Regions from separate parts of the Saccharopolyspora sp. NPDC045839 genome, predicted to be linked through region 1. Evidence: riboswitches for the same ligand, from Rfam matches in the RefSeq annotation. Region 1 holds a riboswitch; each other region holds the start of a gene.

Region 1 (10,084 bases):
GTTTCCTCGACGTGCTGCGCGATGTCCGCGGCGCGCTGCTGCGCCGACCACGTCGCGGGGAACAAGCTCTTCTTGCTGCGCGCCGAAATCACCGCGATCAGCGGCGCGACGATCAGCGAAACGACCGTGAGCAGCGGTGACAGCCACAACATCGCCACGATCGCGAACAGCGCGAGCACCGCAGTACCGGCCGCCAGCGGCAGCATCGACAGCAGCGAGTTCACCATCTGCAGATCGCTGATGGAGCGGGACACGACCTGGCCGGTGCGCAGCGCGTCCTGCTTCCCGCCGTCCAGCCGCTGCATCGCGGCGAACACCGCCCGGCGCAGGTCGTGCTGCACGTCGAGGGCCAGCCGCCCGGCGCTGTAGCGGCGGACGAACGCCGACGCGAAGCGGAACACACCGAGCCCGAGCAGCGCGATCACGATCCACCACAGGCGGTCGGTGCTGCGCGCGACGGCGTCGTCCACCGCCAGCTTGGTCAGCAGCGGAACCAGCGCCTCCAACCCGACCGCCGTGACGGACGCACCCATCGCCAACGTCAAGGCCACGGGGTGCCGGCGACAGGCGGCGAAGAGGCGACGGATCCAACCGCCGGAAGTCGGGCGGGGATTACCGGAGTCGCTCACCTCGCCAGGTTATGCCGCCCCACCGACCACGCAGCCCGACCGGACGGTCGCTGTGACCCCCGCCAAACCGGGGAGGCGGTGCGAGCATGGGAACTTTCCTGTCACCACGACCGCCCAGACCGCGCCCGGAGTGACAGGAAGGTTCCCATGCACCACCCACCGGTTCCTCGGTTCGGGCGGCGGGCCTGCCCGGCGGCGACCGGTGGCCGATGGCAGGAAGGGAACCTTCCTGTCACCGGCGCCGCAGTGACAGGAAGGTTCCCTTCCGCAGGTGGTGCGAGTCAGGCGATGTCGCGCCGACGGCCGGCCAGCCAGCCGCCGGCGATGAACACGGCGGCGTAGCCGGCGAAGGTGAGCAGGCTCGCCCACCACGGATGGCCGTAGCTGCCGCCGAAGAAGAAGTGCAGGATCTCGAAGATCGCCCGCGGTGTGTCCGGTTCGTCGGGCCCGGCGACCGCGGAGACGAACAGCGGCACCGCCATGTTCGCCACGATGCCGTTGCCGGCGGTCCCGGGCAGGTACGGGCTGACGCCGGAGATCGGCGATCCGATCAGGACCAGCGACAGGATGAACTCGACCATGAACTTGTAGATCAGCGGCAGGATGATCGCGAGCACGGCGTTCGCGACCAGCGCGCCGAACCCGACGCCCAGCACCGTCCACAGCACCATCGTCAGCGCACCGGCCGCGCCGACGCTGAGCCAGTCGGCCAGGCTGCCGAAGGTGCCGAAGTCCATGCCCGCGCCCACCAGGCTGCCGAGGCTCGCGGACAGCACGTTCGTCACGCCGTAGATCAGGCCGATGCCCGAGTAGGCGAGCAGCTTCGCCGCCAGCACCGCGCCGCGCGGGTTGCCCGTGAGGTACGTCGTCGAGATGGTCCTGTTCCGGTGCTCGCCGGCGAACGCCATGGCCCCGAACAGCCCCGCGAAGATGGTGCTGAAGTTCGTCGACATCGAAAGCGACAGCAGGCCCAGCGGGACCGGCCGGTCGAGTTCCTGCACCGAGTCGATGAGCGCCGCCATGGGGCCGCCCAGCGAGCCCGCGCCGAAGCCGAGCAGCACCACCGGCGCGAGCATCCCCCACCACAGGCTCGTGGTGAAGATCTTGCGGAATTCCGCCTTGACCAGCGCGACCATCATGCGGTCCCCCCGAACCCGCGGGCGTCCGGCGCGGCCTGCGCGCCGTGCTGCTGGACGCCGGTGTACTGGCCGTGGGTGAGCTGGAAGAACAGCTGTTCCAGGCCGATCCGCTCGTCCTGCATCGCGTACAACGCGATCCCGGCCTCCAGCGCCAGGTCCGCGACCGTGCGGGAGTCGGCGCCGGTCACCGCGAGGCGGCCGTCCGGGATGTAGTCGACGCTCAATCCGGCTGCGTGGAGCTTCTCGATCAGCTTGCGGGGGTCGGCGGCCTGCACGAGCGTCCGCGATCGCTGCGCGGCGCGCAGCTCGTCGAGGTGGCCGTCGAAGACGCAGCGCCCGCGGCTGATGATCACCAGCTGGTCGACGGTGTGCTCGATCTCCCGGAGGAAGTGGCTGGACATCAGGACCGTCCGGCCGCTCGCGGCGAAGGCCTTCAGGAAGTTCCGCAGCCAGGCGATGCCCTCCGGGTCAAGCCCGTTGGCCGGCTCGTCCAGCACCAGCACCTGCGGGTCGCCGAGCAGCGCGGTGGCCAGCGCGAGGCGCTGCCGCATGCCCAGCGAGAACGTGCCCGCTTTGCGCTTCCCCGCGGAGCCCAGCCCGACGAGTTCGAGGGCCCGGTCGACCTGCGTGTCCGGCACGTTCATCGCGGCGGCGTAGCACCGCAGGTGGTGGCGGGCGGTGCGACCGGGGTGGAAGCTCTGCGCGTCGAGCACGGCGCCGACCACGCTCGCCGGGTTCGGCAGCTGGTGGAACGGCAGGCCGTTGATGGTGGCGGTGCCCGAGGTGGGCATGACCAGGCCGAGGAGCATCCGCAGCGTCGTCGTCTTGCCGGACCCGTTCGGGCCGAGGAACCCGGTCACCGCCCCGGGGCGGACCGTGAAGCTCAGGTCCTGCACCGCGCTGACCGGGCCGAAGCTCTTGCTGAGACCCTCAACGACGAGCCGGCCACTGCCGTCGTGCACACGCCCTCCATCATCACCCGTTCTACCGACGGGGCCCATCCTGCCGGACAGGCCAGGGTGGTCTGGTGCGAAGGAGCGTTTTCCCAGCTTGTTCTCAGCGCCGGGGGTGGTCGCGGCCCTGCGGTGTGACGGACATCGCCACGTGCGGGCGCCTAGGGCCAGCGGATGGACCGGTCGATCACGGCGGCCCGGTAGATCGTGCCGCGATCCGCACCGAGATGACCGGGCGCCGGCGGCGGGGTCGGGTCCGTGGTCAGGTCTGGGCGGAGGAATTCGTTGGTGTCCCAGTCGCTGGGCCCGGGGCCGGTCGAGGAGATGATCGGCTCGGGCAGGACCGCGATGTCCTTCGCCTCGTCGTCCCACCTGCGCCGCAGCCTTCGGCGCAGCGCGTCCAGACCGCTGCCGCGGGCGTGCGCGGGCTCGCCGGTGTGGTCCCCGATCAGCAGCCGGTGCGCGGTCACCCAGATCGTGCACGGCCACGGTCGGCTGCGCAGCGTGCCCTGGCAGGACCGGCACCTGCCGTCCTCGGCCGGTTCGTGCTCGTCGAGCAGGGCGCGCAGGCCCTCGGTGAGCCGGTAGAGCTCGGAGCGGGCGAGCGGCAACAGCACCTCGGGTGCGTTGTCTTCGGATGCCAGGTCCACCCTGTCGAGTCGGTCGAGGACAGCTTTCCGCAGCGCCGTGTCCGTCACTTCGTCTCCCACCGTCGAACGTTGCGAGTGCGTCGGTGTTGCCGGTGGAGATCGCGGAGCGGAGCACCCCGACGACCCCCATCGGGTGACATCGGCAGTCGAGGCGCACGCCTGCACAGCCACCACTCGAGGCTCACTCCATCGAGTGGTTATCGATTCGGTCCGAAATTGGCGGCCGAGCAGGGGCTCGCTGCTTCGGCAAATGGGCGATCGTGGCCTACACTAAAAGTGGCGGCCTGCTCCCAGTGACCCCCAGGCTGGTTGAGCGGGCCGCCCCGTTCGGCTGTGTGAGCCCGTCACCTGTTCGGTGCATTCGCGGCGACGATCCGAGAATACGTCCCAGACGGGCTCCCGCATGCGAAAACGCCGCGAGTGGGGAAACCGCCCTGCCGCGCGGTGACAGGAAGGTTCCCCCGCTCGCAGGCGAGATCAGGCGAGCACGCTGCTGATCGGGGTGCTGGTCAGCCCGTGCGCCTCGGCGACGGGCGCGTTGACCAGCTTGCCGTCGTGGGTGTTGAGGCCACCGGCGAGCGCGTCGTCCGCGCGGCAGGCCCGCTGCCAGCCCTGCTCGGCGATGCGCAGCACGTACGGCAACGTGACGTTGGTGAGCGCGTGCGTCGAGGTGTTCGGGACCGCGCCCGGCATGTTCGCCACGCAGTAGAACACCGAGTTGTGCACCCGGTACGTCGGGTCGTCGTGCGTGGTCGGGCGGGAGTCGGCGAAGCAACCGCCCTGGTCGATGGCGATGTCGACCAGCACGCTGCCCGGCTTCATCTCGGAGACCAGGTGGTTGGAGACCAGCTTCGGCGCCTTCGCACCCGGGATCAGCACGGCGCCGATGACCAGGTCAGCGGCCCGCACGGCCTGCTCCACCGAATAGCGGTTGGACGTCACGGTGCGGATCTGGCCGTGGAAGTCGCGGTCGATCTCGCGGAGCTTGTCGACGTTGGTGTCGAGCAGCTCGACGTCGGCGCCCATGCCCATCGCGACGCGCGCGGCATTGAGGCCCGCGACGCCACCGCCGATCACCACGACCCGCGCCGGGTGCACGCCGGGAACACCGCCCGGCAGCACGCCGCGGCCACCGCAGGGACGCATCAGCGAGTAGGCGCCCACCTGCGGGGCGAGGCGCCCGGCGACCTCGCTCATCGGTGCGAGCAGCGGCAGGGCGCCGTTGGCCGTCTGCACCGTCTCGTAGGCGATGCCGGTGACCCCGGACTTCAGCATCGCGTCGGTCAGCTCGGCGGAGGCCGCCAGGTGCAGGTAGGTGAACAGCACCTGGTCCCGGCGCAACCGCGGGTACTCCTCGGCGATCGGCTCCTTGACCTTGAGGACCAGCTGGCCCTCCCCCCACACTTCTTCGGCGGTGGGCAGCACCTTCGCCCCGGCCGCGAGGTAGTCCTCGTCGGGGATGGAGGAACCGGCGCCGGCGTTCGTCTCGACGAAGACGTCGTGACCGCGGGTGGTCAGCTCGTGCACGCCCGCAGGTGTGATCGCGACCCGGTACTCGTTGTTTTTGATCTCGCGCGGCACTGCGATCTTCACGGCGGAATCCTTTCGTCTCCTGTTGCGCACAACGATGCGCTGCCGCCGAAAGGGGCGCATCATTCCCGCAGGATGAGATTGCCCCGCGCGCTTTGTGCCCGCAGAACAAAGCCCGTGGCGGCGAAGCCAACGCGCCGGCAGGGGCCGAAACGGGGCGGCGAGGACGCCGGGTGGCAGAAAGGTTCCCTTGCTCGCAGCCGCCCGGGCGGCCGGTGAAAGCAAGGGAACTTTCCTGTCATGCGCTGGCAGGAAGGTTCCCTTTTCGCACGTCACCGGCGGTGCGTCACGGGCCTGGTGATGACAGGAAGGTTCCCTTGCTCGCATCCCGCCGGACCCGTTGTGACAGGAAGGTTCCCTTGTTCGCAGCCGCCGGGGGCGTGGCTCGGCGGGGGCGGGGTGACAGGAAAGTTCCCTTGCTGTCAGCCGTGCTGAGCCCAGCGGTCGGCGAGAAGTTGCACGAACAGCGCTGCGCGGACGTTGGGGCTCTCCAGGTCGATGTCCACGAGTTGGGTGAGCCGCTTCATCCGGTAGCGGAAGGTGTTCGGGTGCACGCGCAGCTCTCGGCTCGCCTGCCGCGGGTCGCCCGGGTGGCGCAGCCACGCGTGGAGGGTTGCCAGGTATTCGGTGCCCTGCGTTCGGTCGTGCTCGCGCAGCACCGGTAGCGGGCCCAGAGAGCCGACGCCCGCGTCGGTCGACGCACCGGCCATCCGGCTGAGCACCACCAGGTGCCAGTTGTCCTCGTACACCGCCACCCGGTCGCGCAGCTGGCCGGTGCGCAGCAGGCCGACCAGCTCATCGGCCTGCGCGCGCGACTGGGGCAGGTCGGCGACCGCCACCGCATTGCCCACCGCGATCAGCGGGCGGGGCGAAGCGTCGTGGGACACGAGCGCTTCCCGCAGGTCCGGCCAGCCGCCCGCGCCCGCCCGGTCCGGCACCAGGGCGTAGAGCATGGTGCCGATCTCGGTGACCAGCGGGCGCCGCCCGATCCCGCGCGTGATCCACTCCCACATCGCCAGCCGGTGCCCCTCCGCGGGCCCGGCGGACGACGGCATTTCGATCGCGACGACCCGATGCGCCTCGTTGGGCACCGCCAGCTCGTTCACGGCCACCCGCCAGCCCTCGCCGCCCTCCAGCAGCAGCCGCACCTGCTCGGCGGACCGGCGGCGCTCCGCGTCCGCCACCGCCCGCCACCGCAGCAGTTGCAGCGCGACCAGCGGCGCGGTGTCGGCGAACGCGGTGGAGCGCTCCTCGGAGACCTCGCCGGGCACCACGGCCCACATCGAGCCGAGCAGCTCGCCGCCCATCCGGATCGGCACCACCAGGCGGGGCAGGGTGCCGTCCTGCTGGGCGGGCACGAAGATCGCCGAACTGCCCTTGCTGAGCTGGCGGAACGTGCCGCGGGCCCGGAACTTGGCGAGTACCTCGTCGGGCTGCTTCCGGCCCATGATCGTCGAGACCCGCGCCGGGTCGGTCAGGTCCTGCCGGGCGGAGTAGGCCAGGACCTGGGAGTGCGCGTCCTCGATCGTGACCGGCGCGTCCACCACGTCGGCGACCGCGTCGGCGAGGCGGAACAGATCGCCGACCCCGGTGCCGCGCGCGTCGGCCTCCTCGATGCCGGTCCCGGCCAGCGCCGCCCGGATCAGCCACACCAACTGCGCCCAGCCGGCACCCGGCCGGACCTCCACCAACGCCACCCCGGCTTCCGCGGCCGCCGCGGCCACCGCGTCGTCCGCCGAGATCGGCGGCTTGAGCAGCACCGCTGCCGCGCCCTGCGCGCCGCAAGCCCTCGCCAGCCGCGTCGCCTGCTCGCGATCCGCGACCGCCACGCCCAGCACGAGGTCGCCGCCAGCCGCGGTCGGCGGCTCATCGGGTTCGGCGATGACGACGTCCCCCACGCAGACCGTCGGCTCCGGGCTGACCACGGTGCGCAGCAGTGTGGGGCCGACCCGTTCGACCAGCGCCCGGATGTCCAGCATCACCGGCCTCCTGAGTGCTTCGGGCCGCCGCCGGTCAGTGGGGGAGGGCATTGACACCAGGGCTGGCCCGTTTATCGTTGCTGAGCACATCGACAATCGCATACCGGCCGTCGACCCCGTGCGGGAGAGACCCTGGGGGCTCACACCGAGCCGTCAGGGCGCCGAAGGAGCAAGACTCCCCACAAACTCTCAGGCACCCATGACCGTTCGGGCGAGGCAACTCTGGAAAGCGCGCGTCATCCCTGACGCTCCACCCACGGTGCAAGCCGCGAGAAGCCGCGGCGAAGCTCTCAGGTTCCGAAACAGAGGGGGAGGCCCAGCCCCGCTCGGGCATCCGTGCCCCCGAAAGCCTTGGAGCCTCCCACCATGTCCCTGCCTGCGAACCTGCGCTACACCGAAGAGCACGAGTGGATCGAGGACCGCGACGAGCTGGTCCGGATCGGCATCACCCAGCACGCCGCGGACGCGCTCGGCGACATCGTCTTCGTGCAGCTGCCCGAGGTGGGGGAGCAGATCGAGTCGGGCCAGGCCTGCGGCGAGCTGGAGTCCACGAAGTCCGTCAGCGACCTGTTCGCGCCGGTCACCGGCGAGGTCGTGGCGATCAACGAGTCCGTCGTGGACGATCCGGCGCTGGTCAACTCCGAGCCCTACGGCGAGGGCTGGCTGCTGGAGGTGCGCACCTCCGACACCAGTGCTCTGCTCACCGCCGAGCAGTACGCCGCGGTGATCGCGGAGTAGCGGGGAATAGGAGAGGGAGGAGACGGTCAATGGCGATCAGCGTCTTCGACCTGTTCTCGGTCGGTATCGGGCCGTCCAGTTCGCACACGGTCGGCCCGATGCGCGCGGCCCGGCTGTTCGTGCAGCGGTTGCACGGCGAGGGCCGGTTGTCGCAGGTCAAGCGAATCAAGGCGGAACTGTTCGGGTCGCTCGGCGCGACCGGGCACGGGCACGGCAGCCCGAAGGCGGTGCTGCTCGGCCTCGAGGGGCACAGCCCGGAGACCGTCGACCCGGCGGCAGTGGAGGGCCGGGTCGCCGAGATCCGGGAGACCGGGCGGCTGCGGCTCGACGGTGTGCAGGAGATCCGGTTCACCGTGGACCGCGACCTGGTGATGCACCGGCGCAAGTCGCTGCCGCTGCACCCCAACGGGATGCGGTTCACCGCGACCGGCACCGACGGGGTCGAGCTCGAGAGCGCGGTCTACTACTCGGTCGGCGGCGGTTTCGTCGTCGACGAGGACGCCACCGGCACCGATCGGATCAAGCCCGACGCGACCGCGGTGCGCTACCCGTTCCGGACCGGCGCGGAACTGCTCGCCCGCACCGAGGAGTCCGGGCTGCCGATCAGCGGCGTCATGCTGGCCAACGAGCTGTCCTGGCGCGGCGAGGACGCCGTGCACAAGGAGCTGCTGGACATCTGGCAGGTCATGCGCGAATGCGTGGACAACGGATGCCGGAACTCCGGGGAACTGCCCGGCGGGCTCAAGGTCCGGCGGCGGGCGGCGGAGCTGGCCGCCTCGCTGACCGAGCACGACGATGCGCTGGAGTGGGTGACCCTCTTCGCGCTCGCGGTGAACGAGGAGAACGCGGCCGGCGGGCGCGTGGTGACCGCGCCGACCAACGGAGCGGCCGGGATCGTCCCCGCGGTGCTGCACTACTACATGCGGTTCGTGCCGGGTGCCGACGACGTCGGCGTGGTGCGCTTCCTGCTCGTGGCCGGTGCGGTCGGCGTGCTGTTCAAGGAGAACGCGTCGATCTCCGGTGCAGAGGTCGGCTGCCAGGGCGAGGTCGGGTCCGCGTGCTCGATGGCGGCCGCCGGGCTCGCCGAGGTGCTCGGCGGGACCCCGAGCCAGGTGGAGAACGCCGCGGAGATCGCGATGGAGCACAACCTCGGGCTCACCTGCGACCCGATCGGCGGTCTCGTGCAGATCCCGTGCATCGAGCGCAACGCGGTCGCGTCGGTGAAGGCGATCACGGCGGCGCGGATGGCGCTGCGCGGCGACGGCACCCACTTCGTCTCGCTGGACAAGGTCATCAAGACCATGCGCGAGACAGGCCGTGACATGAAGGTCAAGTACAAGGAGACGGCTCGCGGCGGCCTCGCCGTCAACGTCATCGAGTGCTGACCCGCCGCACGCCCGGTGAGTGCATGGGAACTTTCCTGTCACCACCGGGCCGTGCGGTGCGAGCTGGGGAACCTTCCTGTCACCGCCCGCCCGCACCGGGGCCCGGTGGCATGCGGATGGGAACTCCTCCGTCATCGGGCCGCAGTGAGTGCATGGGAACTTTCCTGTCAGCGCCGCTCAGTACTGCGGTGAGTGCATGGGAACTTTCCTGTCGCCACTGAGCCGTGCGGTGAGAGTTGGGGAACCTTCCTGTCACGGGCCGGTTCCTGCGGTGAGTGCATGGGAACTTTCCTGTCACCGATGATCCACCGGGCGCCTGTTGTGGAGCCGTTCCGGCCGTCGGCTCCGGTGCGAGGATGGGAACCTTCCTGTCACCGCTCCCCGCCGCGCACCGGCCAGATGCCGTGCACCGGAGACCAGTCGAGGAGCCGTCGCGCCGCTTCGCTGCTGACCCGGTGCGACGGCTCGGCTGCCTCGTCCGGGGCCTGCCCGGGGGCCGGGCTGCCGTCCGCGCGGGCCAGCTCGCGGTAGTAGTCCGCGACCCGGACGGGCTCGTCGGCGATGTTCAGCGTCTCGCCCGCGCAGCCGCGCTCCAGCGCGCCGACCACCGCCTCCGCGTAATCCCGCGCGTGCACCATCGCCGCCCACGACCGCCCGTCGCCCGGGATGGGCAGCCGCCCGGCGCGCAGCCGGGCCCGCTGCTGGTCCTGCACCGTCGCGGGGCCTACGAAGCGTCCGCCGCGCAGGATGCTCCACGCGATCTCGTCGGCGGGCAGTTCGCGGACCGCGGCTTCCATCGCCTGGACCGGGGCGACGATGGTCGTCCGTTCCGGCCGGTGGTCGAACGGCGCCGTCTCGGTCAGCGGGGTGTCGCCGCCGTCCGCGTAGGCCATCGTGATGCTCATCTGGACGAAGCGCCCCACCCCGGCTTCCTGCAGCGCGTCGGTCACCACCGCGGTTCCGGTGCTGCGCAGCGCCGTGTTCAGCGCCCAGCTGCCCGCGGTCGGCGGGACCGCGGTGG
Region 2 (10,084 bases), on a different contig from region 1:
ACTTCGTGGTTTCGGAGGCCGTGACGAACGCGGCCAAGCACTCGGGCGCGGGTATCGTCGCCGTCCGGGTCGAACGGGAAGAGGGGTGGCTCGTGGTTCGGGTGGACGACGACGGCGCCGGCGGCGCATCGGTGCGCGGCGCCGGGCTTTCCGGCCTGGCCCGGCGCGTCGCGGCGCTGGACGGGAAGTTCACAGTGGACAGTCCCGTCGGCGGTCCGACGACGATCGTCGCGGAGCTGCCGTGCGGGTGATCCTGGCCGACGATTCCACCCTGCTGCGCGAGGGCCTGGTGCGCCTGCTGGCGGAGGAGGGGCACGACGTGGTGGCCGCCGTCGGGGACGCGCCGAGCCTCCTCTCGGAGGTGGCGGCGTGGCAGCCGGACGTGGCCGTCGTCGACGTCCGGATGCCGCCTACGCACACCGACGACGGCCTGCGCGCCGCGCTGGAGATCCGGCGCCGGTTCCCCGCCGTCGGCGTGCTGGTGCTCTCGCAGTACGTGGAGAAGCGCTACGCGGTCGAGCTGCTCACCGGCGACACCGCGCGAGTCGGCTACCTGCTCAAGGACCGGGTGGTGCAGGTCGACGAGTTCCTCGACGCCCTCCAGCGGGTGGCCGGCGGGGGAGTGGCGTTCGACCCGGAGGTGGTGCGGCGCCTGCTGTCCGGCAGCGACCGCGATCCGCAGTCGCTGCTGACGCCCCGCGAACGGGACGTCCTCGAACAGATGGCGCAGGGCCGCACCAATGCCGGCATCGCCACCCACCTGCACATCTCGCAGAGCGCGGTGGAGAAGCACGCGAACGCGATCTTCGACAAGCTCGACCTCGCCCGCACCACCGGCTACAGCCGCCGGGTCCTCGCCGTCCTGCACTACCTGGAATCCTGATCAGGCGTTCACCTGTTCGCGGGCTCCTGCTGCGGCTGCTTGTTGCGCACCGCGAGGTAGCCGATCACCATCGCGATCGCGAGCACCGGGGTGATGTACAGCGCGATCCGGGTTTCGGCGTCGAAGGCCAGCAGCACCACGACGAGCGCGAGGAAGGCCAGCACGACGTAGTTGGAGTACGGGGCGAGTGGCATCCGGAACGGCCCGGCCGGGAGTTCGCCCCGGGCGACCTTGCGCCGGTAGACCAGGTGCGCGATCACGATCATGCCCCAGGTGAAGATGGCGCCCGCGGTGCTGGCGCTGGTGATGTAGGTGAACGCCTGCTCCGGCACGAAGTAGTTGAGCACCACGCCGATCAGCATCGCGCAGAACGTGATCCCGATGGCCCGCGCGGGCACCGCCCGGCCGCTGAGGCGTCCCACCGAGCGCGGCGCCTGGCGGTCCTCCGACAGGGTGCGCAGCATCCGCGCGGTGGAGTAGATGCCGCTGTTGCAGGACGACAGCGCGGCGGTGGTCACCACGAAGTTGATCACGCCGGCGGCGGCCGGGATGCCGATCAGGGTGAAGGCGTGCACGAACGGGCTGCCGGTGGTCGGGAACTGGGTCCACGGCACGAGCGCGGTCAGGGCGATCAGCGCGCCGACGTAGAAGATCAGGATCCGCCACATCACCGAGTTGATGGCCCGCGGCAGGACCTTCTGCGGGTTCTTGCTCTCGCTGGCGGTCTGGCCGACCATCTCCACGCCGACGAAGGCGAACATGACGATCTGGAACGCCAGCAGCGACGACGCCGCGCCGTTGGGGAACAACCCGCCGTGGGACCAGATGTTGCTCAGCGACGCGGTGTCCCCGAGGTCGCTGAAGCCGAACACCAGGATCGCGGCGGCGAGCACGATCAGGCCGATGATGGCCAGCACCTTGATCAGGGCGAACCAGAACTCGAACTCGCCGAAGAGCTTCACCGCGATGAGGTTCACGCCGGAGAGCACGATCAGCGCTCCGAGGGCGGGAATCCACTGTGGCACGTGGGGGAACCAGAACTGGAAGTACTCGCCGACCGCGGTGATTTCCGCCATGCCGGTGACGATCCAGACCAGCCAGTAGCCCCAGCCCACCGCGAACTTGGCCCACGGGCCCACGAACTCGCCCGCGTACTCCGCGAACGATCCGCTCACCGGGCGGTACATCAGCAGCTCGCCGAGCGCCCGCATCACGAAGAAGATCATCAGCCCGGCGATCGCGTAGATCAGGATCAAGCCGGGCCCGACCTGGTGCAGCGCCTTGCCGGAGCCGAGGAACAGCCCGACCCCGATCGCCCCGCCGATCGCGATCATGTTGATGTGCCGGGTACTCAGATCCTTCCGGTACTCCTCGGCCTCTGGTTGGCTCATCGAACGTGACTCCTTAATCGCCAGCGTGTTTCGCTGAAACTGCGCAGATAATCCGGCATCCGGGCAGTGCTGGCAAGCGATTGGGCACAGTTGAAATCGAGCCTTTTCCCAGTTCCAACATCGTCCACTTAGGATGCAAACATGAAACGCCGCATTTCGGTCATCGCGGACCGAAATGCGGCGTTCGGGGCTACCCGCCGATCACATGTCAGAGGTTCGGGTACAGCGGGTGCTTGGCGGCCAGGGCCTCCACCCGCTCCCGGAGCTTCGCGCTCGCCGGCTCGTCGAAGCCCGGCTTGAGGGCCTCGGCGATGATGTCGGCGACCTCCGCGAAGTCCTCCTTGCCGAAGCCGCGGGTGGCCAGCGCCGGGGTGCCGATGCGCAGCCCGGAGGTCACCATCGGCGGCCGCGGGTCGTTGGGCACCGCGTTGCGGTTGACGGTGATGCCGATCTCGTGCAGCCGGTCCTCGGCCTGCTTGCCGTCCAGCTCGGAGTCCCGCAGGTCCACCAGCACCAGGTGCACGTCGGTGCCGCCGGAGACCAGCTGCACGCCGGCCTTGACGGCGTCGTCGGCGAGCAGCCGCTCGGCCAGGACCTGCGCGCCCTCCACGGTGCGGCGCTGCCGGTCCTTGAACTCCTCGCCGGCGGCGACCTTGAACGCCACCGCCTTGCCGGCGATCACGTGCTCCAGCGGCCCGCCCTGCTGGCCCGGGAACACCGCCGAGTTGAACTTCTTCGCGAACTCCGTGTCCGCCGACAGGATCACGCCACCGCGCGGACCGCCGAGCGTCTTGTGCGTGGTGGTGGTGACGACGTGGGCGTGCGGCACCGGGCTCGGGTGCAGTCCGGCGGCCACCAGGCCGGCGAAGTGCGCCATGTCGACCATGAGGTAGGCGCCGACCTCGTCGGCGATCTCCCGGAACCGCTTGAAGTCCAGCTGCCGCGGGTACGCCGACCAGCCGGCGATGATCATCTGCGGCTTGTTCTCCCGCGCCAGCTTGGCGACCTCGTCCATGTCGACGCGGTGGTCGTCCTCGCGCACGTGGTACGGCACCACGTTGTAGAGCTTGCCGGAGAAGTTGATCCGCATGCCGTGGGTCAGGTGACCGCCGTGCGCCAGGTCCAGGCCCATGATCGTGTCACCCGGCTTGAGCAACGCGAACATCGCCGCCGCGTTGGCCTGCGCGCCCGAGTGCGGCTGCACGTTGGCGAAGGACGCGCCGAAGAGCTCCTTGACCCGGTCGATGGCCAGCTGCTCGATGACGTCGACGTGCTCGCAGCCGCCGTAGTAGCGGCGGCCCGGGTAGCCCTCGGCGTACTTGTTGGTCAGCACCGAGCCCTGCGCCTCGAGGACGGCCTGCGGTGCGAAGTTCTCCGAGGCGATCATCTCCAGCGTGCTCTGCTGGCGGTTGAGTTCGGCGCCGACCGCCGCCGCCACCTCGGGGTCCACCGCGGCCAGCTGGTCGTTGAACAGGTCCGGTGTCGACATGGTGTTGCCTCCTGTGTATTTCTCTTCAGGCATTGCGGCGGTAGAACGGCAGCTCGACGACCTGCACCGCGACGGTCTTGCCGCGGATGTCGACCTGCAGCTGCGTGCCGGGTTCGCTGTGGTCGCGGTCCACGTAGGCCATCCCGATCGGGTGGCCGAGGGTCGGGGAGGGGGCGCCGCTGGTCACGACGCCGATCTCGGCGCCGTCGGCGTCCAGCACGCGGTAGCCGTGCCGGGGCGCCCGGCGCTGCTCGGTGCTCAAGCCGACCAGCGTGCGCTCGGTGGGCTTCTCGGCCGCGGCGGCCAGCGCGTCCTTGCCGACGAAGTCGCCGGCCTTGTCCAGCTTGACCACCCGGCCGAGGTTGGCGTGGAAGGGCGTGAGCTCGGCGGACAGCTCGTTGCCGTACAGCGGCATGCCGGCCTCCAGCCGCAGCGTGTCGCGGCAGGACAGCCCGGTGGGCTGCAGGCCGTGCTCGGCGCCGGACTCGGTCAGCGCCTGCCAGACCGCCTCGGCGTCGCCGGGCGCGGTGAACAGCTCGAAGCCGTCCTCGCCGGTGTAACCGGTGCGCGCCAGCAGCACGTCCTTGCCCGCGACCCGGCTGCGGTAGCCCGCGTAGTACTTGACCTCGGCGAGGTCGGTGTCGGTCAGCGGCGCGAGGATCGCGACCGCGTTCGGGCCCTGCACCGCGATCAGCGCGTAGTCGTCGGAGACGTCCTGGTGCTCGGCGTCGAAGCCGCCGATGCGCTCGGCCAGCTCGGCGGAGACCACGGCGGCGTTCGCCGCGTTGGCCACCACCAGGAACTCCTCGTCGCCGAGCCGGTAGACGATCAGGTCGTCGAGCACGCCGCCGGCCGCGTTGCAGATCATCGTGTAGCGGGCGCGGCCGGGCTTGATCGCGGACGCGTTGGCGACCAGCGCGTAGTCCAGCGCCTCGGCGGCCTGCGGCCCGCTGATCCGGATCTCACCCATGTGGGTCAGGTCGAACAGGCCGGCGCCGGTGCGCACCGCGTTGTGCTCGGCGGTGTCGCCCGAGTAGCGCAGCGGCATCCGCCAGCCGGCGAATTCGGTGAACGTCGCCCCGAGGGCTTCGTGCACGTGGTGCAAGGGCGTCTGTCGTGGCGACGACATGGTGAGACTCCTCCTGGTGGGCGCCGGTCGGCAGTCGAGGGCCGGTCAGCTCACTGAGCCCAACCTTATCGGGGACGCCTCGACCTCGACCTGCGCGGGCTTGCGCTGGTCGGGCGGTCTCCCCGGAGTCATTGGCCTGAGAGTTTCGCCGCCCGCGAGGGGGCGGCTTGCACCGTGGGCGAGAAGCGGGCGCTCCTGCTTTTCTCCGTGTTCGCCTGGTGCCGTGCGGTGCCGGTGCCTGAGAGTTTGCTGGGGAGAATTGCTCCTTCGGCGCTCCGGTCCCGGAACGGGCCGGAGTCTCTCCCGCACGACGTCGTGGGCGCGGTATTCGGTTGTGTGAACGCCGACGCTACGAACCGACGTGACCCACGTCAACCGGGCGGGTGAGTGATCTCAGGCGCTGAGCTCGCGGTACTGCTTCTCCAGGCCGTCGACGAGGGCGGCCAGGGCGAGCTCGAAGCTGTCGGCGTCGATCTCCGCCGCGTGCTCGCGGAGCAGGTGGGCCCTGTTCAGGTGCGGGAAGCGGTCGCCGTAGAGCGCCGCGTCGTCCGGGAAGCCGCCGCTGAAGGAGCCCATCGCCGAGCCCACCACCAGGTACTTCGTCGAGGCGCCGATCATCGTGGCGTAGCGCTGCGGCCAGCCCGCCCTGGTCAGGCCGCCGTGCACCGCGTCCGCCTGGCGCAGCGCGTTCTCCCGGCGGGCCGGGCCGTAGGCCAGGAACGGGACCAGGTTCGGGTGGGCGATCAGGGCGGCCCGGTAGGAGCGCGCCCAGGTGCGCAGGCCGGTCTTCCAGTCCGCGTCGAAGCCGGCGACGTCCACTGCGGTTATCACGTCGTCGGCGATCTCGTTCAGCAGCTCGTCCTTGGTCGACACGTGGTTGTACAGCGACGCCGCGCGAACGCCGAGCCGTTCGGCCAGCCGCCGCATGGACAGCGCTTCGAGGCCGTCGGCGTCGATGATCTCCAGGCCGATCCGCCGGATGCGCTCCGGCGACAGCCGGGGGGTGGTCGGTCTGGGCACGTCTTCTCCTCGTCGGATCCCTTGCGGCGGTCGCCGGGACCGTCTTAGGCTGCCACAAAACTAACGCCGTTAGTTAGCTGGCCGCAGGAAAGGATCCGGCGATGGTCGACTTCTCGCTGTCCGACACAGAACGCGACATCCGCGACTGGGTGCGCAACTTCGTCCAGCGCGAACTGGTGCCGCTGGAACAGGAGGTGCTGCGCCGCGAGCGCGCCGGGGAACGCGGCCTGACCAAGGACGAGCAGCGGGAACTGCAGGACAAGGCGAAGCAGGCCGGGTTCTGGGGCGTGCAGACGCCCGAGGAGTACGGCGGCATGGGCCTGTCGGCGGTGATGACGGCGCTCATCGAGGTCGAGCTCGGCCGTACCTTCGTGCCGTTCCGCTTCGGCGGCTACGCCGACAACATCCTGTACTACGCCAACGACGACCAGAAGGAGCGCTACCTGCTCCCGACGATCGAGGGCACCCGCAAGTCGTGCTTCGCGATCACCGAGCCCGGCGCCGGCTCGGACGCCAAGAACCTGCGCACCACCGCCGTCAAGGACGGCGACGAGTGGGTCATCAACGGCGAGAAGACCTTCATCACCGGCGGCATCGACGCCGACTTCGTGATGGTCTTCGCCGTCACCGACCGGGAGAAGGGCGCCAACGGCGGCGTCACCTGCTTCCTGGCCGACCGCGACGCGGGCTGGAAGTCCGAGCCGATCGACATCATGGGCCCGTGGGAGCGGCAGCCCGCCGCGCTGGTGTTCGACAACGTGCGGGTCCCGGAGCACAACGTGCTCGGCGAGGTCGGCCAGGGCTTCAAGCTCGCCATGCAGTGGATCGGCCGCGGCCGCTACCTGCTGCCCGCGCACGCCCTCGGCGCCTGCGAACGGCTTGTCGAGATGGGCATGGAATATGCCAAGACCCGCGAGACCTTCGGCAAGCCGATCGCCGAGCGCCAGGCCATCCAGTGGATGATCGCCGACTCCGCGGTGGAGATCGAGGCGCTGCGCTGGCTCGTGCTGCAGGCGGCCTGGCAGGTCGACCAGGGCATGGACTCCCGGCACGCGCAGTCGGTGGCCAAGCTCTTCGGCGCCACTCGAGCCAACGAGATCGTGGACCGGGTCCTGCAGATGCACGGCGGCATGGGCTACACCAAGGAGCTGCCGGTCGAGCGCTGGTACCGCGACCTGCGGCTGCTGCGCATCTTCGAGGGCACCGACGAGATCCAGCGCCGCACCGTGGCGCGGAACCTGCTGAAGGGCCACGCATCGATCAGCGGGGTCCTCGGCTGATACGTGACCGATTTGTCGGTAGCCTGGTGGTAGCCGTGACTCCGATCCGCCGGGAGCGACGATGTCTCTGTTCAAGAAGGTCGCCGATTTCGCCAGCAGCCCGCAGGGCCGCAAGGTGATCGACCAGGCCAAGAAGTACGCCTCCGACCCGAAGAACAAGGAGAAGATCGACCAGGTCAAGAACAAGTTCTTCGGCAAGGACGGCAAGAGCCACTGACCGAACGGCGAAACGGCCCCCGGCGACCGAGCCGGGGGCCGTTCTCGTATTCGATACTGTGTGTAGTTGTGGCCATGACGTTGCGGCTCAACGACGACGACCAGGCGAAGCGGGAGGGCACGTGATGGCGGACGACGTGCGTGGCGAGGGCAGTGCTGCCGGGGGCGCCGTGCGGGTGACCGTCGGTGCCGATGGGAAGGTCGACGAGCTGCACCTGGAGCCGCGGCTGCTGGGCAGCGGGGTCGCGGCCATCGCGGCCGCCGTTCAGGAGGCGGTCAACGCCGCTCTCGACGACGCCGCCGGGAAGCCGGATCGCACGATGCAGGCGTTCGAGACGGAGCTGGACAAGCTCAGCGACGGCTTCGAGCGGGCGATCGAGAAGGTCACCAGGAACCTGGCCGAGGCGCAGAAGCGGCTGGAGCAGTAGTCGCCTGATCTGCCGACTGTGCGAGGGCGGCGCCGCCAGTAGAGTTTCGCGGGGTTGACTCGATTCCGAGCCGCGGAGGGCCAATGGGCAGCGCGTACGTCGTCGGGACCTTCGACACCAAGGGCGCCGAGCTGCACTACGTCGCCGCGCTGATCGCGGGCGCGCATCCCGTGGTCACCGTGGACCTGTCCACCACCGGCGGGAGTTCCGGCGCGGACGTGTCGGCCGCCGAAGTCGCCGCGCACCACCCGGGCGGGCCCGACGCGGTGTTCACCGGCGATCGGGGCTCGGCGGTCGCCGCGATGGCCGTGGCGTTCGAGCGGTTCCTGGCCGCGCGGGACGTCGCCGGGATCATCGGGCTCGGCGGCTCGGGCGGCACGGCGCTGATCACGCCCGCGATGCGCGCGCTGCCGGTCGGCGTGCCCAAGGTCATGGTGTCCACAGTGGCCTCTGGCGACGTTTCGGCCTATGTGGACGCCACCGACATCGCGATGTTCCCGTCGGTCACCGATGTCGCCGGGCTGAACCGGATTTCCCGCCAGGTGCTGGGGAACGCCGCGCACGCGCTGCTGGGCGCCGTGACGCGCCCGGTGCCCGCGGTCGAGGACAAGCCCGCCGTCGGGCTGTCCATGTTCGGAGTCACCACGCCGTGCGTGACGGCCGTGGCCGAGCAGCTGGCCGCCGACTACGACCCGCTGGTGTTCCACGCGACCGGAACCGGCGGTCGCGCCATGGAGAAGCTCGTCGACGACGGCCTGATCCGCGCCGTCGCGGACATCACCACCACCGAGGTGTGCGACCTGATCGCCGGCGGCGTGATGAGCGCGGGGGAGCGGCGGCTGGACGCCATCGCCCGCACCGGGGTGCCCTACGTCGGCTCCTGCGGCGCCCTGGACATGGTGAACTTCGGCGCGCTGGACACGGTTCCGGCGCAGTACCGGGATCGCAACCTCTACGCGCACAACCCGCAGGTCACGCTGATGCGCACGTCCGCGGCGGAATGCCGGCGCATCGCCGAGTTCATCGCCGCCAAGCTCAACGCCTGCGACGGCCCGGTGCGCTTCCTCCTCCCGGTCGGTGGAGTGTCCATGTTGGACGCCCCTGGGCAGCCCTTCCACGACCCCGAGGCGGACGCGGTGCTGTTCGAGACGCTGGAGGGCCAGGTGCGGCAGACCGTGGACCGGCGGGTCGAGCGGGTACCGCACAACGTCAACGATCCGGAGTTCGCCGCCGCGCTGGTCGCGGCGTTCCGGGAAGTTGCCGGATCTGCCGAGAGAACCAGGTAGGAGAGAGCATGAGCCGATTCGACCGGGCCGAACTGATGCGCCGGTTCCGCGCCAAGGTCGAGCGCGGCGAGCCGATCGTCGGCGGCGGCGCGGGCACCGGCCTGTCCGCCAAGTGCGAGGAGGCCGGCGGGATCGACCTGATCGTCATCTACAACTCCGGGCGCTACCGGATGGCCGGGCGTGGGTCGCTGGCCGGCCTGCTGGCCTACGGCAACGCCAACGACATCGTGGTCGAGATGGCCCGCGAGGTGCTGCCGGTGGTGCGGCACACCCCGGTGCTGGCCGGCGTCAACGGCACCGACCCGTTCATGCTGCGCGACCGGTTCCTCGGCGAGCTGCGGGACCTCGGGTTCGCCGGGATCCAGAACTTCCCGACCGTCGGGCTCATCGACGGCACCTTCCGGGCGAACCTGGAGGAGACCGGCATGGGCTACGACCTGGAGGTCGAGCTCGTCGCCGCCGCGCGCGAGGCCGACCTGCTGACCACGCCGTACGTGTTCTCCAGCGCCGACGCGCGGGCGATGGCCGAGGCGGGCGCGGACATCATCGTGTGCCACCTGGGGCTGACGACCGGCGGCGCGATCGGCGCCGAGACCGCCAAGTCGCTGGACGAGTGCGTGGCCCTGATCGACGAGTGGTCGCAGGCGGCGGCCGAAGTGCGCGACGACGTGCTGGTGCTCTGCCACGGCGGGCCGATCTCGACGCCGGACGATGCCGCGTACGTGCTGTCCCGGACCAAGCGCTGCCACGGCTTCTACGGCGCCAGCAGCATGGAGCGGCTGCCGACCGAGCAAGCACTGACCGAGCAGACGAAAGCCTTTACGCAGTTGAAGTTCTGAGGAGGAAACGGTGGCGAAGTCCTACACGAGCGCGGTGATCGAGGCGTCTGCCGAGCAGGTGTGGCAGGTGGTGCGCGACTTCGACGGCTTGCCGCAGTGGCACCCGGCGATCGAACGCAGCGA
Region 3 (10,084 bases), on a different contig from region 1:
GTGGTAGGCACGGATCGCCAGCAGGCCGGCGAACTCGCCCTGGCTGCCGGCGTTGGGCTGCAGGCTCACCGCGTCGTAGCCGGTGACCTCGGCCAGCCAGGTCTCCAGGTCCTTGACGATCGACAGCAGCCCCTCGGCGTCCTGCGCGGGCGCGAACGGGTGCAGCGAACCGAACTCGGGCCAGGTGATCGGCTCCATCTCGGCCGTCGCGTTGAGCTTCATCGTGCACGAGCCCAGCGGGATCATGCTGCGGTCCAGCGCGATGTCCTTGTCCGACAGCCGCCGCAGGTAGCGCAGCAGCGAGGTCTCGGAGCGGTGGGTGTGGAACACCGGGTGGGTCAGGTACTCCGAGGTGCGCTCCAGCGCCGCGGGCAGCGCGTCCGGCGTCTCGATGTCGAGCTCGTCGGCGTCACCGCCGGTGACGCCGAAGGCCTGCCACACCGTCGCCAGGTGCGCCCGCGTGGTGGTCTCGTCGCAGCTGATGCCGACGTGGTCGGCGTCCACGCGGCGGAGGTTGATGCCGCCCCGGCGGGCCGTGGCGACGATGTCGTCGGCCTTGCCCGGCACCTTCGCGACGATCGTGTCGAAGAACTCCCGGTGCAGCACCTCGACGCCGCCGCGACGCAGCTGCTCGGCGAGCACCGCCGCCATCCGGTGCGCGCGGGTCGCGATCGACCGCAGCCCGGCCGGGCCGTGGTAGACCGCGTACATCGAGGCCACGACGGCCAGCAGCACCTGCGCGGTGCAGATGTTGCTGGTGGCCTTCTCGCGGCGGATGTGCTGTTCGCGGGTCTGCAGCGCCAGCCGGTAGGCCTGGTTGCCGTCGGCGTCGACGCTCACGCCGACCAACCGCCCCGGCAGCTGCCGTTCGAAGCCCTTGGCCACGGCCATGAACCCGGCGTGCGGGCCGCCGAAGCCCATCGGCACGCCGAACCGCTGGGTGCTGCCGACCACCACGTCCGCGCCGATCTCGCCGGGCGAGCGCAGCAGCGTCAGCGCCAGCAGGTCGGCCGCGACGACGACCTTCGCGCCGCGCCGGTGGACCTCCGCGATGATCTCCTCGTGGTCCCGCACCGCGCCGGAAGCGCCCGGGTAGGACAGCAGCACGCCGAAGAACTCGCCGTCCGGCAACGCCTGCGCACCCGCGGCGAGGTCGGCGACGACGACCTCGATGCCCAGCGGCTCCGCGCGGGTCTCGATCACCGCGATGGTCTGGGGCAGCGTGTCGGCGTCCACCACGAACCGCGGCGACTTCGACCGGCCCGCGCGGCGCACCAGCGTCATGCCCTCGGCCGCGGCGGTGGACTCGTCGAGCATCGACGAGTTGGCCACCGGCACCCCGGCCAGGTCGGCCACCATCGTCTGGAAGTTCAGCAGCGCTTCGAGCCGGCCCTGCGAGATCTCCGGCTGGTACGGCGTGTAGGCCGTGTACCAGGCGGGGCTCTCCAGCACGTTGCGCAGGATCACCGGCGGCGTGACCGTGCCGTAGTAGCCGAGCCCGATCATCTCGGTGTGCGGGCGACAGCGGCGGGCCAGCTCGCGCAGCTCGGCCAGCGCCTCGGACTCGGTGGCCGGCTCCGGCAGCGCCAGCTGCAGGTCGCCTTCCCGGATCGTGTCCGGCACGGCGTTCTGCCCCAGCTCCTCCAGCGAGCCGACGCCGATCACGTCGAGCATGCGCGCGAGCTCGGCCGGCATCGGGCCGACGTGCCGGTCGGCGAACGGCGTGCCGTGCTCCAGGGCGGCCAGGGGAATGCGGTCGTGGGTCACGTCGGTCATCGCCAAACCTCAATCGTCGCGGCGGCAAAAGGGCGGCAGGCAGCCGAAGCTGCCCTGCTCTCCCCCTCTGTCACTGTCCGCGAAGCGAACGCCTGAGAGCTTCACCCGGGAACCGGGCTTGCACCGTCGGCGGGGTGCACCACGGTCGTGGTGCGCCCTCTTTCCAGAGGTATCTCGCCCGTGCGGTCCAGGTGGCCTGAGAGGTTGTCGGGGAGGGTTGCTCCTTCGGCGCCGACCGCGGCCTAGGCCGGGCCGGACTCTCCCGCACGGGGTCGGCGATGTGCCGCAGCTTACCCGATCAGGGGGTCCGAGCGGACCAGCGATGTCACCGGCCGCACACCACCCGGGTGGGTCCGGTCGGCTCAGCCGGTCTCGGCCTGCCGGTCGCGCCGCCGGCGGGACAGCTCGTCGTCCATCGGGACCAGCTCCGCGCCGTCGGCCCGTTCCGCCGGGAAGTCGTGGATCGTGCCGCTGATCTCGCGCATCGCCCCGCTGACGGCGATGCCGAACACCCCTTGGCCACCCTGCAACAGGTCGACCACCTCCTCGGCAGAGGTGCACTCGTAGACCGTCGTCCCGTCGCTGAACAGCGTCAGCCTGGCCAGGTCCTGCACGCCCCGGTTGCGCAGGTGTTCCACCGCGACCCGGATGTTGTGCAGCGACACCCCGGTGTCCAGCAGTCGCTTGACCACCTTGAGCACCAGGATGTCCTTGAACGAGTACAGCCGCTGCGAGCCGGAGCCGGCGGCGCCGCGGATGGACGGGCCTACCAGCTTGGTGCGCGCCCAGTAGTCCAACTGGCGGTAGGTGATGCCGGCGATCTGGCAGGCGGCCGGACCCCGGTAGCCGACCAGTTCGTCCGGCAGCGAGGCATCGGGGAACAGCTCGCCCTGCTCCACGGCAGCATCCCGGTTGGACGCTTCCTCGACCACGCCTGCCTCCCCTCGTCCGGCACGAAGCCGACGACGATCACCAGCTCCCGGACCATCGCGGTCCGAGGCCGCGAACACCGCCCAGCGGCCGAATCACACCGGGGCAATTCGCGTAAGTTCGACGGTATGCCTGCCCCGCGGGGAGGTCAACGCGACGCGCGGGGCACCCGGACGACCCGGCCCCCGCCTGCTCGCGCAGACGGGGGCCGGGCTGTGTCGTCGGTCGATCGGCGGGCTCAGGTGTCGGCGCCGCGGAAGTCCTCCGGGGAGACGGAGTCCAGGAACTCGCGGAACTTCTCCACCTCGTCCTCCTGCTCGTCCGGGATGATCAGCCCCGCCTCGTCCAGCACCGATTCGTCGGCGTGGATGGGCACCCCGATGCGCAGCGCCAGCGCCACCGAGTCGCTCGGCCGCGCGGAGACCCGCACATCCCCGTCGAACACCAGCTCGGCGAAGAAGGTGCCGTCCTGCAGGTCGGTGATCCGCACCTGTTCCAGGTCGCGCCCGAGGGCGCCGATGACGTCCTTCAACAGGTCGTGGGTAAGGGGTCTCTGCGGCCGCACACCCTGCTGCTCCAGCGCGATGGCGGTCGCCTCGACCGAGCCGATCCAGATCGGCAGGTAACGCTCGCCGTGCGCCTCGCGCAACAGCAGAATCGGCTGGTTTGCTGGTAGTTCAACTCGCACGCCGACGACGCGCATCTCGCTGCTCATCGTCACATCGCCTCCTCCAGCGCGCCGAAGCGTGACATCCCCGTCGAGGATCGCGCACCGACGCCTCCGACGCTACCCGCGTTGCGGCGGACACGCCCATCCCTTTAGCGGTCTGGTCGACCACCGAATCCGCGGCCTTCCTGCCGGTGCATCTGGTCCGAACCGCTGGCTGAGCTCTTCATCGAGCATTACCAGCACGATACACCGCCGACCCGTCCGCCGGACCGGTCGAAAGGCGGCCGCTACAACGTGGAAACCGGTTGCGACGGCGGGAAATTCCCCGCGCGGGAAGTCATCGATCTCGGCTGCGCACTACCTTCACGCGCCAGCGGGGCGACGCCGCTTCGGCGCCGCCCCGCTGGCGGATGGACTAGTCGGTCCAAGGGCCCCTCAGCGGGCGCCCGGGCCCCCGTCGATCGGGCCGGTCAGGAACACCAGCCGGAACTTCCCGATCTGCACCTCGTCGCCGTTGGCCAGCACCGAGGTGTCGACCGGCTCCCGGTTGACGTAGGTGCCGTTGAGGCTGCCGACGTCGACGACCACGAAGTCGTTGCCCTCGCGCCGGAACTCGGCGTGCCGGCGGGAAACCGTGACGTCATCGAGGAAGATGTCGCTGTCCGGGTGCCGTCCCGCACTGGTGGTCTCCCGGTCCAGCAGGAATCGCGATCCCGCGTTGGGGCCGCGCTTGACCACCAGCAGGGCGGACCCTGCGGGCAGCGCATCGACCCCGGATGCGGCGGCGGGCTCCGGGGACGCACTCTCGGTGCTCTCCGGCTCCGAGAGGAAGGGCCTGAAGACCGAGGTGGTCTCCGGTGACTGCTCCGGCGGTACGTCGCCGAAGCCGCTGTTCTGGCTCACCTGAGCTCTCCTCTACGCGGATAGATCGTGCCAAATATGTGCCCAACGTACCGTGCAGGTGCAGGCACGGGACGCGGGACTCCCGACATCTTCCTCTCGACCCCTGACAGACCGACGATCTTGCCTGGTCGGATCAGGATTCGGTCAGCTTCTGGTACGCCGCCGCGTCGAGCAGACCGTCCAGCTGGGCCGGGTCGGCGAGCTTGAGCTCGACCATCCAGCCGTCGCCCAGCGGGGCCGAATTGACCAGCTCCGGCTCTTCCTCCAGCTGCTCGTTGCGGGCCACCACCTCGCCGGTGACCGGCGCGTAGATCTCCGACACGCTCTTGGTCGACTCCACCTCGCCCATCGACTCGCCGGCGGTGACCTGCTGCTCGAGGTCCGGCAGCTGCACGAACACCACGTCGCCGAGCTGCTGCTGGGCGTAGTCGGTGATACCGATGCGCACCTTGTCTTCAGCTGTGCGCTGAATCCACTCGTGCTCTTCGGTGTACTTGATCTCGTCCGGGGCCGCCACGTGGTCCCGCCTCCCTGCTCCGCTGGTGCTGTGGATCACCGGTCACGGAGTTTCGCGTGATCGGCTCGGCGAGCGTATTCACCACGCGGCGCGGGCCGCAAGGCGACCCTCCAGCGCGCGACGCGAAAGGGCGCCGCCCGCCGATCGGCTCGGCAGACGGCGCCCTGCACGCGGGACGTCCGGACGGCGCTCAGGCCGGTCTGGCGCGGGCCTGGCGGACCGCCGCCATCACCTGGCCGAGGTAGAGGATGCCGGCCCACAGGTAGAGCGCGCCGCCCCAGCAGGTGAAGGCGTAGGCGATCGGTCGGACCACTTCGGACAGCGGGAAGTCCTCCTGCACCAGCAGCAACAGCGGGAACGCGTACATCAGGCAGAACGTCGCGGCCTTGCCGAGGTAGTGCACGTCCGGTGGTTCGTAGCCGTGCCAGCGCAGCACCGGCAGGCAGAGCGTCAGCACCACGTCGCGGATGACCAGCGCGGCGGCGACCCACCAGGGCACCACGTCGCGCAGCACGAAGGCCACCAGGGTCGCGACTATGTAGAGGCGGTCGGCGGCCGGGTCGAGGAGCTCGCCGATGCGGCTGTACTGGTTGAGCCAGCGGGCGAGCTTGCCGTCGAGCCAGTCGGTGATGCCGCTGATCACCAGCACCAGCAGGGCGAGCAGGTCGGCCTTCGGGCCCAGCAGCAGCCAGAGGAACACCGCCACGCCGGCCAGCCGGATCACGCTGAGCAGGTTCGGAAGTGTCCACCATGGATCGGCCCACACGCCGGCGGCGGCCTCCCGTATCCGGGCCATGCCCGGATCGGGGCGCTCCGCCGCGGGGCCCTGCCCAGCCGGATCGGGATTCATCCCGCGATCCCCGCTCGTGGTGTCTTCCGTGGTGCGCTCAGCATCCTGCACCACGAGCCTCCCCTGAATGGTTGTGCGTCCTGCCCCCGCTTCGGACGCAACTTGTGCATCCCGACCAGATCAGGGTCTCACATTCCTCGCACAACACACTTGGCGGCCGGGCTCCCGCGAAGCCGGTCGATCGGGCTGCTCCACGGCGGGAGCCGTCGGCCACCGGGCGCGCTACGCCCTGGTGCGGCTCCAGCCGCGGCGGCGGAGGTCCGCATCGGTGAGGAACCGGGCCCTGCCGCGGTCGTCGACGCCCGCCCAGCGGGCCCCGGTGGAGCCCTCGAGGACGTAGGAATGGCCACCGCTCCACACCACGCTGCACGGCGCGGTGGGCAGTTCGGTGGTCGCGGGGCCGCAGCCGGGTTCGACCCGAGGGGCAGCGGCGGTCTGGGCGGCGGATGCCTGTGCGGACAAGGCCGGTTCCGTGCTCATCGTTGTAGCACCTCCGATTCGGTTGTCGGCGCGATGCGCCGTGGTGTTAGCCCGATCATCGACTTCGGCTTGATTGTGTTCGGACGAGCACGCTCTGTCGCGCCGATCTGCCCGTCCAGCGCCAAACGGACACGTTGTGTCGCCGAGTTGCACCCGGGTGTCCGGGCGGCGCTCAGCGCGGCCGAAGTCCGCGCGGCCGTTCGTCCGATCGGCCGTGTTTCGGTTGTGACAAAAGCGTTTCGCGCATAGCTACCGGTGACCCTGGCGCTACGCCGCGTTGTGCGGTAGGACGACAGGCGACATCGGGGTGGATGCAGGAGGAACGTGGTCATGGGTGCCTATGCTGAGGCCTACCGGCGGAGTTCGGCCGATCCGGAGGGCTTCTGGCTCGACGCGGCGGCCGCGATCGAGTGGGAGCGGGCACCGTCGCGGGCCCTGGACGCCACCGCGGACCCGTTCTTCCGGTGGTTCCCCGACGGCGAGCTCAACACCTGCTTCAACGCGCTGGACCGGCACGTCCGCGACGGGCGCGGCGATCAGCAGGCGCTGATCTGGGATTCGGCGATGACCGGCGAGGTGCGCCGCTGGACGTACCGGGAGCTGCTGGACCGGGTGGCGCTGTTCGCCGGGGCGTTGCGGGCGCAGGGCGCCGAGCCGGGCGACCGGGTCGTGATCTACATGCCGATGATCTCCGAGGCCGTCGTCGCGATGCTGGCCTGCGCGCGCATCGGCGCGGTGCATTCGGTGGTCTTCGGCGGCTTCGCGCCCAAGGAGCTGGCGGCGCGCATCGACGACGCCCGGCCGACGGTGATCGTCGCCGCGTCGTGCGGCCTGGAGCCGAACCGGATCGTCGAGTACAAGCCGATCGTCGACGAGGCGCTGCGGGCGACCGAGCACCAGCCGAAGCGGGTGATCGTGTTCCAGCGCGAGCAGGCCCGCGCGGAGCTCGGGCCGCGCGACGTGGACTGGCACGATGCGCTGGCGCAGGCCGAACCGGCCGACTGCGTGCCGGTGAAGGCCACCGATCCGCTGTACGTCCTCTACACCTCGGGCACCACCGGGCGGCCGAAGGGCGTGGTGCGCGACAACGGCGGGCACGCGGTCGCGCTGCGCTGGTCGATGGCCAACATCTACGACATCGGGCCGGGCGACGTCTTCTGGACCGCCTCGGACGTCGGCTGGGTGGTCGGCCACTCCTACATCGTCTACGCGCCGCTGCTGACCGGGGCGACCACCGTGGTCTACGAGGGCAAGCCGGTGGGCACGCCGGATGCGGGCGCGTTCTGGCGGGTCATCGCCGAGCACCGGGTCAAGGCGCTGTTCACCGCGCCGACCGCGTTCCGGGCGATCAAGCGGGTGGACCCGAACGCCGAGCTGCTGGCCGGCCACGACATCTCGGGCCTGCAGGCGCTGTTCCTGGCCGGCGAGCGGCTGGACCCGGAGACCTACCACTGGGCGTCGGAGAAGCTCGGCGTGCCGGTGATCGACCACTGGTGGCAGACCGAGACGGGCTGGCCGATCTGCGCGAACCTGCGCGGGCTGGAGCCGATGCCGGTCAAGCCGGGTTCGCCGACCGTGCCGGTGCCCGGCTACGACGTGGCGGTGCTGGACCAGGCCGGGAACCCGCTGCCGCCGGAGACCGACGGCGCGATCTGCCTGAAGCTGCCGCTGCCGCCGGGCACGCTGCCGACGCTGTGGGGCGACGACGAGCGGTTCCGCGAGTCGTACCTGTCGCGCTACCCCGGCTACTACCTCACCGGCGACAACGGCTACGTCGACGCCGACGGCTACGTGTTCGTGATGGGCCGCACCGACGACGTGATCAACGTCGCCGGGCACCGGCTGTCGACCGGCTCGATGGAGGCGGTGCTCGCGGCGCACCCGGCGGTCGCCGAGTGCGCGGTGATCGGCGTGCGCGATTCGCTGAAGGGCCAGGTCCCGCGCGGGTTCGTGGTGCTGAAGTCCGGTGTGGACATCTCCGAGGAGGCGCTGCGGGACGAGCTGGTCGCGGCGGTGCGGGCGCAGATCGGGCCGGTGGCGGCGTTCCGCGACGTGTCGGTGGTGGACGGGCTGCCCAAGACGCGTTCCGGGAAGATCCTGCGGAAGTCGATGCGCGAGATCGCCGACACCGGTGACACCAGGGTGCCCTCCACCATCGAGGACCCGGCGGTGCTGGACAAGCTGCGGCCCGCGCTGCGCGGCGAGAGGTAGGCGCGACGCCTCACCCGCTCCGCCGGTTCCGCGCGACCTCCTCCAGCGCTCGGAGGACGGCGGCGATCGCGGGTTGGGCGCGGCTGCCCCGGCGCACGCAGGTGAGGACGCTGCGCGACGGCACCGGCTTGTCCCGCAACGGGATTCGCACCACGTGGTGGTCTGGTGAGACGGTGGCGAGCCTGGGCAGCAGGCAGATGCCGAGCCCGTGCGACACCAGGGTCAGCACCGAGTTCCACTCCGCCGCCTCGTGCGCCACCCGCGGGGCGAAGCCTGCCGCCGCGCACGCGACCTCGATCAGCTGGAACTGGTCGTGGTGCGGCGCGATCCAGGTCTCGTGCGCGGTCTCGGCCAACGGCACGGAGTCGCGCTCGGCGAACCCGTGCGCCGCGGGCACCACAAGGTCCTGCGGGTCGTCTAGCAGTAGCCGCTGGTCGAAGCGCGGATCGTCCAGCGGCGGGCTGCCCGGGACGGGCAGGATCGCGATGTCCGCCTGCTCGGCCAGCAGCAGCCGCAGGCTGTCGTCGATGTCGGTCTCCCGCAGCCGCACCTCCAGCCGCGGGTGCGAGGCGCGGAGCCTGGCGGCGGCGGGCGCCAGCAGCGAGCCGAAGCTGGTCGCGAAGCCGCCCACCCGGACCTGTCCGACCGCGCCGCCGGAATGCGCGGCCAGGTCGGCGCGGGTCTGCTCCCATTCGGCCGCGATCGCGTCGGCGTGCTCCAGGACGATGTGCGCGGCGGGCGTGAGCCGGACCCGGCGGCCTTCGGGCTGCAGCAGCTCGGCACCGATCTCGCGGGACAGCAACCGGAGTTGTTGCGAGACGGCCGAGGGCGTCAGGTAGAGCGCCCGCGCGGTCGCGGTCACCGTGCCCTCCTCCCGGAGCACCCGGAGGACCTGGAGCCGGCGCAGGTCGATCATGTAGGTGATTCTTCACAATGCGCGGCAGAAAAGCGAGATGGACCTGAACGGGCGGTGAGCCCCAGGCTTCAGCCGTGAACACTTCGACCCCGCCGCAGCGCTCCGCTACCGGCGCATCGCCGTTCCTGTTCGTGCTGGGGGCTGTGGTCAGCGTTCAGTTCGGACAGGCCTTCGGGAAGCAGCTGATCTCCGCCGCAGGGCCGCTCGGCGTCGCGGCGTTGCGGCTGTCGCTGGCGGCCGCGGTGCTGCTGGTCCTGTGGCGCCCGCAGATCCCGCCGGATTGGCGCTCGCGGGGACTGATCATCGCGTTCGGCGCGGCGATCGCGGCGATGAACGTGATCTACCTCGCGCTGCCGCACCTCCCGGTGGGAGTCGCCAGCACGCTTCAGCTGCTCGGCCCGCTCTCCGTAGCGCTCCTGGGCTCCCGGCGGCCGCGCGACGTGCTGTGGGCCGCGCTGGCGGCGGTGGGTGTTTTCCTGTTCTGCGGCCCGATCGGCGCTCCGCTACCGGCCATCGGCGTCGCTCTCGCCCTGGTGTCGGCGGCCGGCATGGGCTGCTACCTCCTGCTGAGCCATCGCGCCGGCGGGCTCAGCAGCGACGGCTCGCCGCTGGCGCTGGCCGTCGCGTGCGCCGCCGTCATCGCGCTGCCGTTCGGGATCGCCGAGTCCGGGACGGCGCTGCTCTCCCCTGCCGTTCTGCTGGCCGGGCTGGGGATCGCCGTGCTGTCGGCGGTCGTGCCCTATTCGCTGGAAATGGCCGCGCTGCGCCGGATTCCGCCCAGGGTCGTCGGCGTGCTGCAGAGCCTGGAGCCCGCGGCCGGCGCCGCGGCGG

The links. Region 1 has a riboswitch for glycine ahead of gcvH (glycine cleavage system protein GcvH). Riboswitches for the same ligand answer to the same signal wherever they lie in the genome.
Region 2: another riboswitch for glycine. It lies ahead of gcvT (glycine cleavage system aminomethyltransferase GcvT); the one in region 1 lies ahead of gcvH (glycine cleavage system protein GcvH).
Region 3: another riboswitch for glycine. It lies ahead of gcvP (aminomethyl-transferring glycine dehydrogenase); the one in region 1 lies ahead of gcvH (glycine cleavage system protein GcvH).

Annotation. Positions count from the first base shown of each region.
Region 1 is NZ_JBWKKH010000016.1:129,228-139,311, reverse strand. It holds gene AC07EQ_RS22855 (ABC transporter ATP-binding protein) at 1-533, opposite strand, end outside; gene AC07EQ_RS22850 (ABC transporter permease) at 911-1,768, opposite strand; gene AC07EQ_RS22845 (ABC transporter ATP-binding protein) at 1,765-2,730, opposite strand; gene AC07EQ_RS22840 (hypothetical protein) at 2,883-3,419, opposite strand; gene ald (alanine dehydrogenase) at 3,849-4,964, opposite strand; gene AC07EQ_RS22830 (PucR family transcriptional regulator) at 5,384-6,940, opposite strand; glycine riboswitch at 7,052-7,156, shown strand; glycine riboswitch at 7,157-7,256, shown strand; gene gcvH (glycine cleavage system protein GcvH) at 7,307-7,678, shown strand; gene AC07EQ_RS22820 (L-serine ammonia-lyase) at 7,708-9,063, shown strand; gene AC07EQ_RS22815 (NAD-dependent epimerase/dehydratase family protein) at 9,435-10,084, opposite strand, start outside.
Region 2 is NZ_JBWKKH010000029.1:2,876-12,959, forward strand. It holds gene AC07EQ_RS31670 (sensor histidine kinase) at 1-251, shown strand, start outside; gene AC07EQ_RS31675 (response regulator) at 242-883, shown strand; gene AC07EQ_RS31680 (amino acid permease) at 892-2,274, opposite strand; gene glyA (serine hydroxymethyltransferase) at 2,483-3,763, opposite strand; gene gcvT (glycine cleavage system aminomethyltransferase GcvT) at 3,789-4,892, opposite strand; glycine riboswitch at 5,008-5,108, opposite strand; glycine riboswitch at 5,109-5,208, opposite strand; gene AC07EQ_RS31695 (TetR/AcrR family transcriptional regulator) at 5,286-5,912, opposite strand; gene AC07EQ_RS31700 (acyl-CoA dehydrogenase family protein) at 6,014-7,192, shown strand; gene AC07EQ_RS31705 (hypothetical protein) at 7,254-7,409, shown strand; gene AC07EQ_RS31710 (YbaB/EbfC family nucleoid-associated protein) at 7,534-7,836, shown strand; gene AC07EQ_RS31715 (Tm-1-like ATP-binding domain-containing protein) at 7,920-9,122, shown strand; gene AC07EQ_RS31720 (phosphoenolpyruvate hydrolase family protein) at 9,131-9,961, shown strand; gene AC07EQ_RS31725 (SRPBCC family protein) at 9,972-10,084, shown strand, end outside.
Region 3 is NZ_JBWKKH010000017.1:115,433-125,516, forward strand. It holds gene gcvP (aminomethyl-transferring glycine dehydrogenase) at 1-1,776, opposite strand, end outside; glycine riboswitch at 1,950-2,051, opposite strand; gene AC07EQ_RS23655 (MerR family transcriptional regulator) at 2,139-2,708, opposite strand; gene AC07EQ_RS23660 (bifunctional nuclease family protein) at 2,945-3,421, opposite strand; gene garA (glycogen accumulation regulator GarA) at 3,812-4,279, opposite strand; gene gcvH (glycine cleavage system protein GcvH) at 4,413-4,796, opposite strand; gene clsA (cardiolipin synthase ClsA) at 4,987-5,700, opposite strand; gene AC07EQ_RS23680 (hypothetical protein) at 5,869-6,126, opposite strand; gene AC07EQ_RS23685 (propionyl-CoA synthetase) at 6,457-8,337, shown strand; gene AC07EQ_RS23690 (LysR family transcriptional regulator) at 8,348-9,253, opposite strand; gene AC07EQ_RS23695 (EamA family transporter) at 9,328-10,084, shown strand, end outside.